One region of the Bacillus infantis NRRL B-14911 genome, then DNA from elsewhere that is predicted to be linked to it. Evidence: riboswitches for the same ligand, from Rfam matches in the RefSeq annotation. Region 1 holds a riboswitch; the other holds the start of a gene.

Region 1 (4,644 bases):
GATTCTGTATTGCTGCCTGATAATATTTCCTTCTGATATTTTATTCTGATTGTTTATCACTTCCTGCACATCATCCGGATGAATAGATCTATTCCATATACGCGGATCTCTATACAGTTCTTTTTTTGTATACCCATAGATAGCAAGGATCGCATTAGAACAGATCAGAACCTTTTTGCCAGCGGGGTCGAGCGACCATACACCCACATCAGAATTATTATAAAAGCTCTTAAATTGCTCTGTGTTCTCAGCCAGTCTGTCCTCTATTTCCCGCTGTTCCGTAACATCCCGTGAAATGCCGACGGCCCTTTCAGGACAGCCGTCACCATCGAGGATCAAGGTGGACTGATGGTGGAGCCGGCGTACTTGGCCGTCCTTCCGGATGATTCGGTATTCCAGATCTGCCGGGGTCTTTTCCTCCAGTGAAGCATGGTAATTTTTCAAAAACGGTGCAAGGTCCTCCGGGTGGATAAAGTCTTTATAATAATCAAAAGAAGGAATGAATTCATCTTTTGATACTCCGAACATTTCATACATATGCTCAGACCAGTAGGCGGAGTCTTCCTTGAAATAGTAGTCCCAATATCCGAAGTTAGCCGTCTTCTGGGCGAGATTGAGCCTTTCCTCCGCTTTCTGCAGCTTGCGCTCCTTTTCAGCCAGTTCTGTGATGTCCTTGGCAATCCCGAATACGCCGGTTATCTGATTATCTGTAATGATAGGAATATTTGTGATATTTGCATCAAACTTTTCCCCGGATCTGTTGATGCCGGTCATATTGTAGTTTTGCGGTTTACCTTTTGCGGCCAGTTTAAACATGCACATCACAAGGCTCATAGATTCCGGGGCAACAAATTGCCTGAAAGATATTCCATGCATGTCGGGATCATAATGGAACAAACGGACGAGGGAATCGTTAAAGGCTGTCACATCTCCGTTTAAATCCAGTGAATATACGGCATCCGGATGGTTGTCAAAAAGAGATCTGTACATCTGTTCACTTATGCTGAGCTTTTGCTTTAAGTTTTCTTCGGCTGTAATATCCTTTGAGATCCCAATGATCCCGATGGTTTGGTTTTCCTGGATAATCGGGATGGCGACACTGTTTAACAGAATCAGCCCGCCGTCTCTGCGGTTGATCCGGAAAATATGTGTTTGGGTAGAACCCTGCAATACTGCCTGGAAGCTTGTCTCTGCCTTGGGGAGGTCTTCCTTGCAGACAAAGGGAAAAAATCCCCTCTTTTGAATTTCTTCTGCACTAAATCCTGTGGCCTTAACGGCCGCCTCATTTACTTTAAGGATTTGGCCTTCTTTATCCAGTATGTAAGCCAGGTCTGATGTGTTCAGGAATAAGCTCTCATAGATATGTATATTTTCAACCAGGGGGGCACCTGGTTCTTGAATAGTTGTTTTCAATTTATGATTTTCTATTTTTTTCAATGATTTCTTCACCTTTCTAGTAATCTGGCAAGGTGTCATGCTAAAAAAATAGCAAGCAGCCCGGCTGCCATAGCAAAAGCCTTAGGCCCGCAGCTTTGCGTCTTTTACTTTCATAAAATTTGCCACTTATATAGTACCATATACCTTTAATGGGAAATTAGGTATTTTAATGGTAATATATACCTACTTAAAGTTTGAGCCATTTTCAAGTTCATAAAAAAACGTTACACTATCCATAGGTGATTAATAATGAAGAATAAATATCTGCTCATATACGAAGAGCTGGCATCAAAGATCCAGGATGGATATTATCCTGCAAGAAGCATTCTTCCGTCTGAAAATGAATTGACGGAGATGTTTGAGACATCGAGGGAAACGATTCGGAAGGCGCTGAATCTGCTGGCGCAGAACGGGTTCATCCAGAAGATACGCGGGAAGGGCTCGATTGTGCTTGATCTGAAGAAGCTGCAGTTCCCGATTTCCGGTCTGGTCAGCTTTAAGGAGCTGGCAGGAAAGATGGGCCAGAAGGCGGAAACCGATGTCGCGGAGTTTGCACTTGCGTTCCCGGATGATGATTTGATGAGGCAGCTGCATATCAAGGGAGAGGAAAAGATATGGAAGGTATGCCGTGTGCGGAAAATCGAGGGCGAGCGGATTATCCTTGATAAAGATTTCCTGGTAGAAAAATTGGTTCCCGGCCTGACAGAAGAGATTTGCCGCAATTCAATATTTGAATATATCGAGAACACGCTGAACCAGAAAATCAGTTTTGCGAAAAAGGAATTCACTGTCGAGGAGCCGACAGAGGAAGACCGGAGGATGCTTGACCTGGAAGGATACCATTCCGTCGTCGTCGTGAAAAATTATATCTATTTTGATGATGCATCCCTTTTCCAATATACTGAATCACGCCACCGGCCGGACAAGTTCCGATTTGTCGATTTTGCCAGGCGGATGGACATGCCTTCAGGCTGACAGGATGTGCTGGATCGGGCTTGAAAAAATAAGAAAATGGGTAAAAACTAACAGATTAAAGTCTGTTAGTTTTTTTTGTTGTGAAAAATCCTTGAGAAGGGGTAATAGCATGAACATATATAATCTGATTGGCATCGGCATTGGTCCCTATAATTTAAGCCTGGCGGTGATGCTGAAGAAGGTCCCTGGACTGACGGGGCTCTTTTTTGACAAAACACCGGAATTTTCCTGGCATCCCGGCATGCTGATTGAAGGCTCGGAGATGCAGGTGCCGTTTCTGGATGATCTGGTCACCCTGGCTGATCCGACAAGCCCATACACGTATTTAAATTATCTGCACGAGCATGACCGGCTGACCCAGTTTTCCTATTTTCACCGGCTGGAGATCCCGAGGAAGGAATATAATCATTACTGCCAATGGGCAGCTTCAAACCTGGACAATTGCAGGTTCGGCATGGAAGTGGCGGATGTGCGGGACAGGGAGGAGAATGGAGAGCGCTTTTTTGAGGTGACAGTGCTGAATATGGACAATGGGCAGGAAGAGACTTATTTTGCCTATAATCTGATTCTCGGCACAGGGAATGAACCATTGGTGCCGGGCCATATAAAGGATTTCCTGGGGGAGGATTGCATCCACTCCAGCCGCTATCTGCAGTACAAGGACAAGCTGGTTGAGGGCGGGTCCATCAGTGTCATCGGTTCAGGGCAGAGTGCTGCGGAAATCTTTTATGATCTTCTGCAATGCCAGAAAACGCATGATTTTCAGCTCAACTGGCTGGCCCGCTCTGCCGGATTCCTGCAGCTGGAAAGCACAAAGCTCGGCCAGGAGTTTTTTTCACCGGAGTACGTGAATTATTTTCACAGCCTTCCTTATGAGGAGCGGATCCAGTCACTGGATACATTGAACGGCCTCCGCAACGGCATTGAGCCGGGGCTGCTGGATCTTATCTACAAAGAGCTTTATCACCAGACAATCGGCGGCGAGTCCAGCCTAGCGAGGATTCAGCCGCACGCGGAGCTTCAGGGGATGGAGCGCACATCATCCGGCTTCGCGCTTCAGCTCCAGCAGAAACAGGCAGAAACACCTTTTAAACTGGATTCTGACAAAGTGGTCCTGGCGACGGGTTATCGGCCGCATCTGCCGGACTGGCTGCTCAGCCGCTATGCTGACGAAATCATCTGGGAGGCAGAGCGCGAATTCAAAGTGTCTCTCTCATATGAAATCCTTTTTAAAAAGAAGCGCACAAACAGGATCTTCACCCTGACCAATATTGAGCATTCCCACGGGGCCGCTGCCACCCATCTCGGCTTGTCAGTCGACAGGAACAGGCGGATCATCAACACCCTTGCTGAAAAAGAAATCTATAAAAGCAATAAGAAAAACGTCTTTCACCGCTTTGTCCCGCGGGAAGAAGAAGTTGTACTGTAAAACAAGGTTTTATCACTGCCCAGGGAGGGAAATCTCATTAATGTGATCAAATTTAAAGGAGATGACCGAATTGGCTAAAATCGCATGCTTAATTACCGAAATGTTTGAAGACGTAGAGTATACAGATCCTGCGAAAGCTTTCAAAGAAGCGGGACATGAAATTACGGCAATCGAGAAGGAAGCAGGCAAATCTGTCAAAGGCAAGCAGGGAGACGCAACCGTGCAGATTGATAAAGGGATCGATGATGTAAATCCTTCCGACTTTGATGCACTATTCCTGCCAGGCGGATTTTCTCCTGACCAGCTTCGTGCCGATGACCGTTTTGTCCAGTTTACAAAATCCTTCATGGACGACATGAAGCCTGTATTGGCAATCTGCCACGGACCGCAGCTGCTCATCACAGCAAAAACGCTTGATGGAAGAGATGCGACAGGCTTCAAATCCATCCGCGTCGACATGGAAAACGCCGGCGTCAACTTCAAGGACCAGGAAGTTGTCGTATGCCAGAACCAGCTGGTAACAAGCCGTAACCCGGATGACATCCCGGCGTTCATTAAAGAGTCATTGAATGTACTTTCGAAATAAAATGGAGCAGGAGCGGGGGCGCTTGGTTGAGCGTGGCCCGCTCTTTTTTTGCACTTGGATATGGGTATTTTTGTAAAGTGGAAAAATTATTGCTGTTTTTGGGGTGAATCCTGCTTAAAGTGGGGTGAAAAAACCGCAGTCTGGGGAGAAAAAATCAGATTTTGGGAGTAATAATTTAAAATGTAGAGAGAATGGCTTTTTTCCCAGCTGAAAATCC
Region 2 (4,644 bases), 140 kb from region 1:
AAAGCAAAGTCCTGATGGGGCAAAGATCGGTGTGGATCTATCGTTTATCCCTGGAGAGATTCTTTTATCCCTCCAAGAACTAGGCTACCAGGTGGTGGATATCGGGGCAGTTATTTATAAAATGCGGTTTGTTAAAGATGCGGAAGAGATTCATATGCTTGAACAGGCAGGGCAATTAGTGAATCTTGCGGTAAGTAAATCATTAACGAGAATCGGCATAGGAGTAACCGAGATGGAAATCGACGCAGCGGGAAATGCGGCTGTTTTTGAAGCTGCCTCTACTCAATACCCTGATGCCGTCCTTGATCTAGTGGTGATGTCTCCCTCTGGATTAACAAGAAGCATTATGCCGCATGTGTTCTCTAATACCAGAAAAATTGAAGCAGGGGATGTTATCATCCATAGCAGGCAGGTTGGTCTGAATGGATACCGCGCAGAATTAGAGAGAACGGTCATCGTCGGAAAACCCACAGCAGAGCAGCAAAAAGCATTCGAAGCCGCTATAGAGGCACAGCAGCGTGCTATCGATTTTATTAAACCAGGTGTTAAATTATCAGAAGTAGATAAAGCCGCCCGCCAGGTATTTGAACAGGCAGGGCTCGAAAAATTTGCCATCCACCGGACCGGGCATGGTATTGGCGTCTCAGCGCATGAACAGCCATTCCTGCGGTATGACCACCATGAAATTGTGGAAGAAGGCATGGCCTTTTCAATTGAACCGGGAATCTATATTCCTGGTGTGGGCGGCTTCAGGCATTCCGATACGGTTTTAATCACATCTGATGGCTGCCGATTGATTACGGAATATCCGCGTGATATGGAGTCTTTGCTTTTTTAATCTGGGACGAGGGCTGTCAGGAGGAAATATTGAAATAAATTGGTGAGTTGGTAGATTATTCAATGAATTGATTAAAATAAAGTGGAAAGTTGGTAGAATAAGCTGTAAAGTTGGTAGTTTATTGGACCAATTGATTAGATTAGCAAATACGAGATACTGAAATTGAACGCTTTATGTGGCCAGGTGAACTTAGGAAGAAAGGTATCTCCGCTAATTAAAATTTCCGGCTAAGAGAGCTTAAATGGTAAAGAAAGGGTAGGGATGATTTCACCCTCCCCTTTTTTGTGTACATTTCATGTAGGTAAAACTCATATAGGCGCTTCCTTTTTTAGGTTGTCTTTTTCTGGTGATTTACAATCCTTTTTTAACTGCATAGTTCCATTGCCTAATATAAGAGACGTTTAAAAGGGCTAGATTTTCATTTACCATTTTCACAAACCAGTTTAACTTTCCGTCCCACGGCTCTGCTAAATCAAGAGTCTGTAATTTCCAATCCAATTCTTCTAAAGTAAAATTGGCCTTTGCACTGTTTCTCTTCATGGAGGTAGTAACAAGGTTTTCCTTATGATTGCTACCTCCTTTTGTAACAGGCACTATATGGTCAATAGTGCATAATAAATCCCAATAAGCGGGGTGACACTCACTGTATCTCCAATTGGTATGAAAAGGAAAATCTTCGGGGTATAATATTGAAAGGATCCTCAATACCGGCGGAAAAATTAATTTTTCTCCACTATAGCGGTCTATGAAATGATCTCGCTGGAAGATGCTCAACATATCTGCTTTTGTATATGTTCTTTTTATATATTCGACCTTTTGGAATGGATAATAGGATTTAATCAGTTCTGAACCTGAATTAAGATGTCCTTTTTCAATTGAATCACAAATACAAGAAATGATATCGGCATTTTTCATTTGCACCCGCTCCATTGTTTGATGACTTTATATTAAAATACCCTAATGACTGAAATGGATTCTGGGAGTCTAGTCATTTATTCTTTAAAGAATAAAGGGGGACTTGTTAACTATTTCTCCGTTATAGATATGCCAATAATGATAATACTCTACAAAAAGTCTAGTCATGGAAGCCATATTAGATTATGATAAATGAAAGTAAATATATGGAAGGTGCAAAATGAAAAAATCCAGTACTCTAATCATTTCATCCTTATTAATCTTAAGTGTTTCTTTCTCTATGAACGCAGAAGCAAAAACAACGAGTGCCGCCAAAACCTATAAAAACTGCACAGAATTAAACAAAGATTATAAAGGCGGAGTAGCCCGTTCTTCTTCTGCAAAAAACAAGGGTGGAAAGACAAAATATAAACCATATGTATCCCAGGCTTTGTATGATGCAAATAAATCAAAGGACCGCGATGGAGACAGTATAGCTTGCGAAAAATAAAAGCCAAGGGGACAGGTCCCTTGGCTCTTTTTGATATTGGGCCACGGGGTCTGTCCCCATGGCTCCATGGTTTGAATTGGAAGTCTTGCCGCTTATCCTTTAAAATTAAATAGATAAATATACAGGCAAATTCATCGAAAGGTGAAGACGCAAAACTATAGGGGCTAAAGCCAAAAGGCTATGTCTGCCAGTTACCGATTCATCTTTATGGACGATAGGCTAATCGGTTTTGGTTGGTCTATTTTTTATGCTGAAGGATTGAGGAAAATGAAGAGGGACAGCAATGATGAACATACAATTTGCACAAGGTTTTGGATTAGGGGCACTGACTGTTTTATTGAGTGTGATTTATGTTTTCAGAAGATGGAAAAAGAAAGAAACGGACTCTTTTAAAAATCATGAAAGCTATATGCATGTGATCGAAAACACCAAGGATTTTCTTTATTATTGCCAAGTCTATCCGGAGCTGCAATTCAAATATCTTGGTCCTTCAGCTGAATGCTTTTTCGGCGAAGGATCCAATGCGGATGCCTATCAGGACGCTGGTGTTGCCTTCAGGGATATTCACCCGGAGGATATGGATATTCTCCAAAAAAAAGTCCATGGACAGGTGGATTTCAATCAAGCAATCGTTCAGCGCTGGAAAGATAAAGACGGCAACTATCGATGGTTTGAAGAGTATGCGACTCCCATATATGAAAATGGGGTGCTGGTTGCTCTTCAAGGAGTGGTGCGGAATATCGATGAGAGAAAAAAGCTGGAGGAGACATTGACATATCGAATCGCCCATGATGCGTTGACAGACATATATAACCGTGAATTCTTCGAGCAAATGATGGAGAAATATAATGAACGTGAGGATACAGCTGCAGCCATCATTTTGTGTGATTTGGACGGTCTGAAATGTTTAAATGACAACCACGGACACAAAACAGGGGATTTTCTAATTAAAGAAACAGCACATCTATTAGAACGCTTTTTTACAGAGGATGCTTATGTTTCCAGGATTGGAGGAGATGAATTTGCCGTCATTCTTTTAAAAAAGGAAAAAGAACAGGTGGAGTTACTGGCCGAAAAGCTAGCTGAAGAGATTAGCAGGTATAATGAAAGCAGCCAGGAAGTCAAAATCAACCTATCAATAGGCTTTGCGTTCAGTGAAAATTCCCGAGGCGTAATGGAACGCTTATTTGTTGAAGCGGATAACCATATGTATCAGCATAAAAGAACGAAAAAAGGTGCCTGAATCTATCCTAACAGATGGGAGAGAGATGCCTTTCTTCGCAAAAATGGAGGATAAAAATGCCTGCCAAAAAAAGAATCAGAGACTATGGAGTAAAAATAGGAACCCTTCAGACAGGTCCGCGCAATAGCATCACAGATGTGGAAGGCGTAACCGTGGGGCATACGACGCTGAGCGATGGTGCCAAACAAACCGGTGTCACAGCGATTGTGCCGCATCCGGGGAATCTTTTTAAAGAAAAGCTGATCGCCGCAACCCATGTGATCAACGGGTTTGGGAAGAGTATGGGAACAATTCAGATCAATGAGCTGGGTACGCTTGAATCCCCGATCATCCTGACCAACACGCTCGGCATCGGTACAGCGGCAGATGCTTTGATTCAGTATATGCTGGAGTCTAATCCCGAAATCGGCCGGACGACTGGAACGGTAAATCCGGTGGTGTGTGAATGCAATGATATGTTTTTGAATGATATCAGGGCTGGGTTTATAGAGCGGGAGCATGTTTTCCAGGCACTGCAGAATGCCTCGGCCGAGGTGGAAGAGGGAACGGCTGGAGCCGGGACCGGCATGCTTTGCTATTCGCTGAAGGGCGGGATCGGGACAGCTTCAAGGGTAATGGAGATGGACCATGGGACATATACATTGGGCGTTCTCGTGCTGACGAATTTCGGCGGTTTAAAGGATCTGCGGGTGAATGGGAAAGCGGTCGGGGTAGAGCTGAGTGAGGCTATCCAAGCTAAGGAGGAGCAGGATAAAGGTTCAGTTATCATCATTGTGGCTACAGATCTGCCTGTGTCAGAGAGGCAGCTAAATCGAATTATTAAAAGGACGGTTACAGGATTGTCCCGGACGGGGTCAATCATCGGGACGGGAAGCGGCGAGGTTGTCATCGGGTTTTCGACTGCTGCGAAAATCCCTCATGAAAAACCGGCAGATCGCCTGACCTTTTCTATAATACATGAAGAGGATATCGATCTGGCCTTCAGGGCGGCAGGCGATGCAACGGAAGAAGCTGTCCTGAATTCTTTGGCAGCGGCAACACGGGTGGTGGGCCGGAATGGGAATGTGCGGCCGGCTTTGAGTGATTTGCTGCGGGAGAATGGTATCCGGCTGGTGTAAAAAAAGCCATGCCCCCAATATTGCGGGGCAAGGCTCCTAT

The links. A riboswitch is a leader RNA that binds a small molecule or an ion and turns the genes downstream of it on or off. The one in region 1 is predicted to bind cyclic di-GMP.
Region 2: it holds a riboswitch for cyclic di-GMP, as region 1 does, so the genes downstream of both, N288_RS04220 (sensor domain-containing diguanylate cyclase) here and N288_RS25005 (EAL domain-containing protein) in region 1, are expected to answer to the same signal.

What each region holds. Positions count from the first base shown of each region.
Region 1 is NC_022524.1:652,567-657,210, forward strand. It holds gene N288_RS25005 (EAL domain-containing protein) at 1-1,437, opposite strand, end outside; cyclic di-GMP riboswitch class I at 1,489-1,571, opposite strand; gene treR (trehalose operon repressor) at 1,687-2,412, shown strand; gene N288_RS03535 (lysine N(6)-hydroxylase/L-ornithine N(5)-oxygenase family protein) at 2,522-3,841, shown strand; gene N288_RS03540 (type 1 glutamine amidotransferase domain-containing protein) at 3,903-4,427, shown strand.
Region 2 is NC_022524.1:796,086-800,729, forward strand. It holds gene N288_RS04205 (M24 family metallopeptidase) at 1-838, shown strand, start outside; gene N288_RS04210 (HNH endonuclease signature motif containing protein) at 1,190-1,753, opposite strand; gene N288_RS04215 (excalibur calcium-binding domain-containing protein) at 2,034-2,243, shown strand; cyclic di-GMP riboswitch class I at 2,358-2,442, shown strand; gene N288_RS04220 (sensor domain-containing diguanylate cyclase) at 2,527-3,486, shown strand; gene N288_RS04225 (DmpA family aminopeptidase) at 3,543-4,604, shown strand; gene N288_RS04230 (DUF4085 domain-containing protein) at 4,641-4,644, opposite strand, start outside.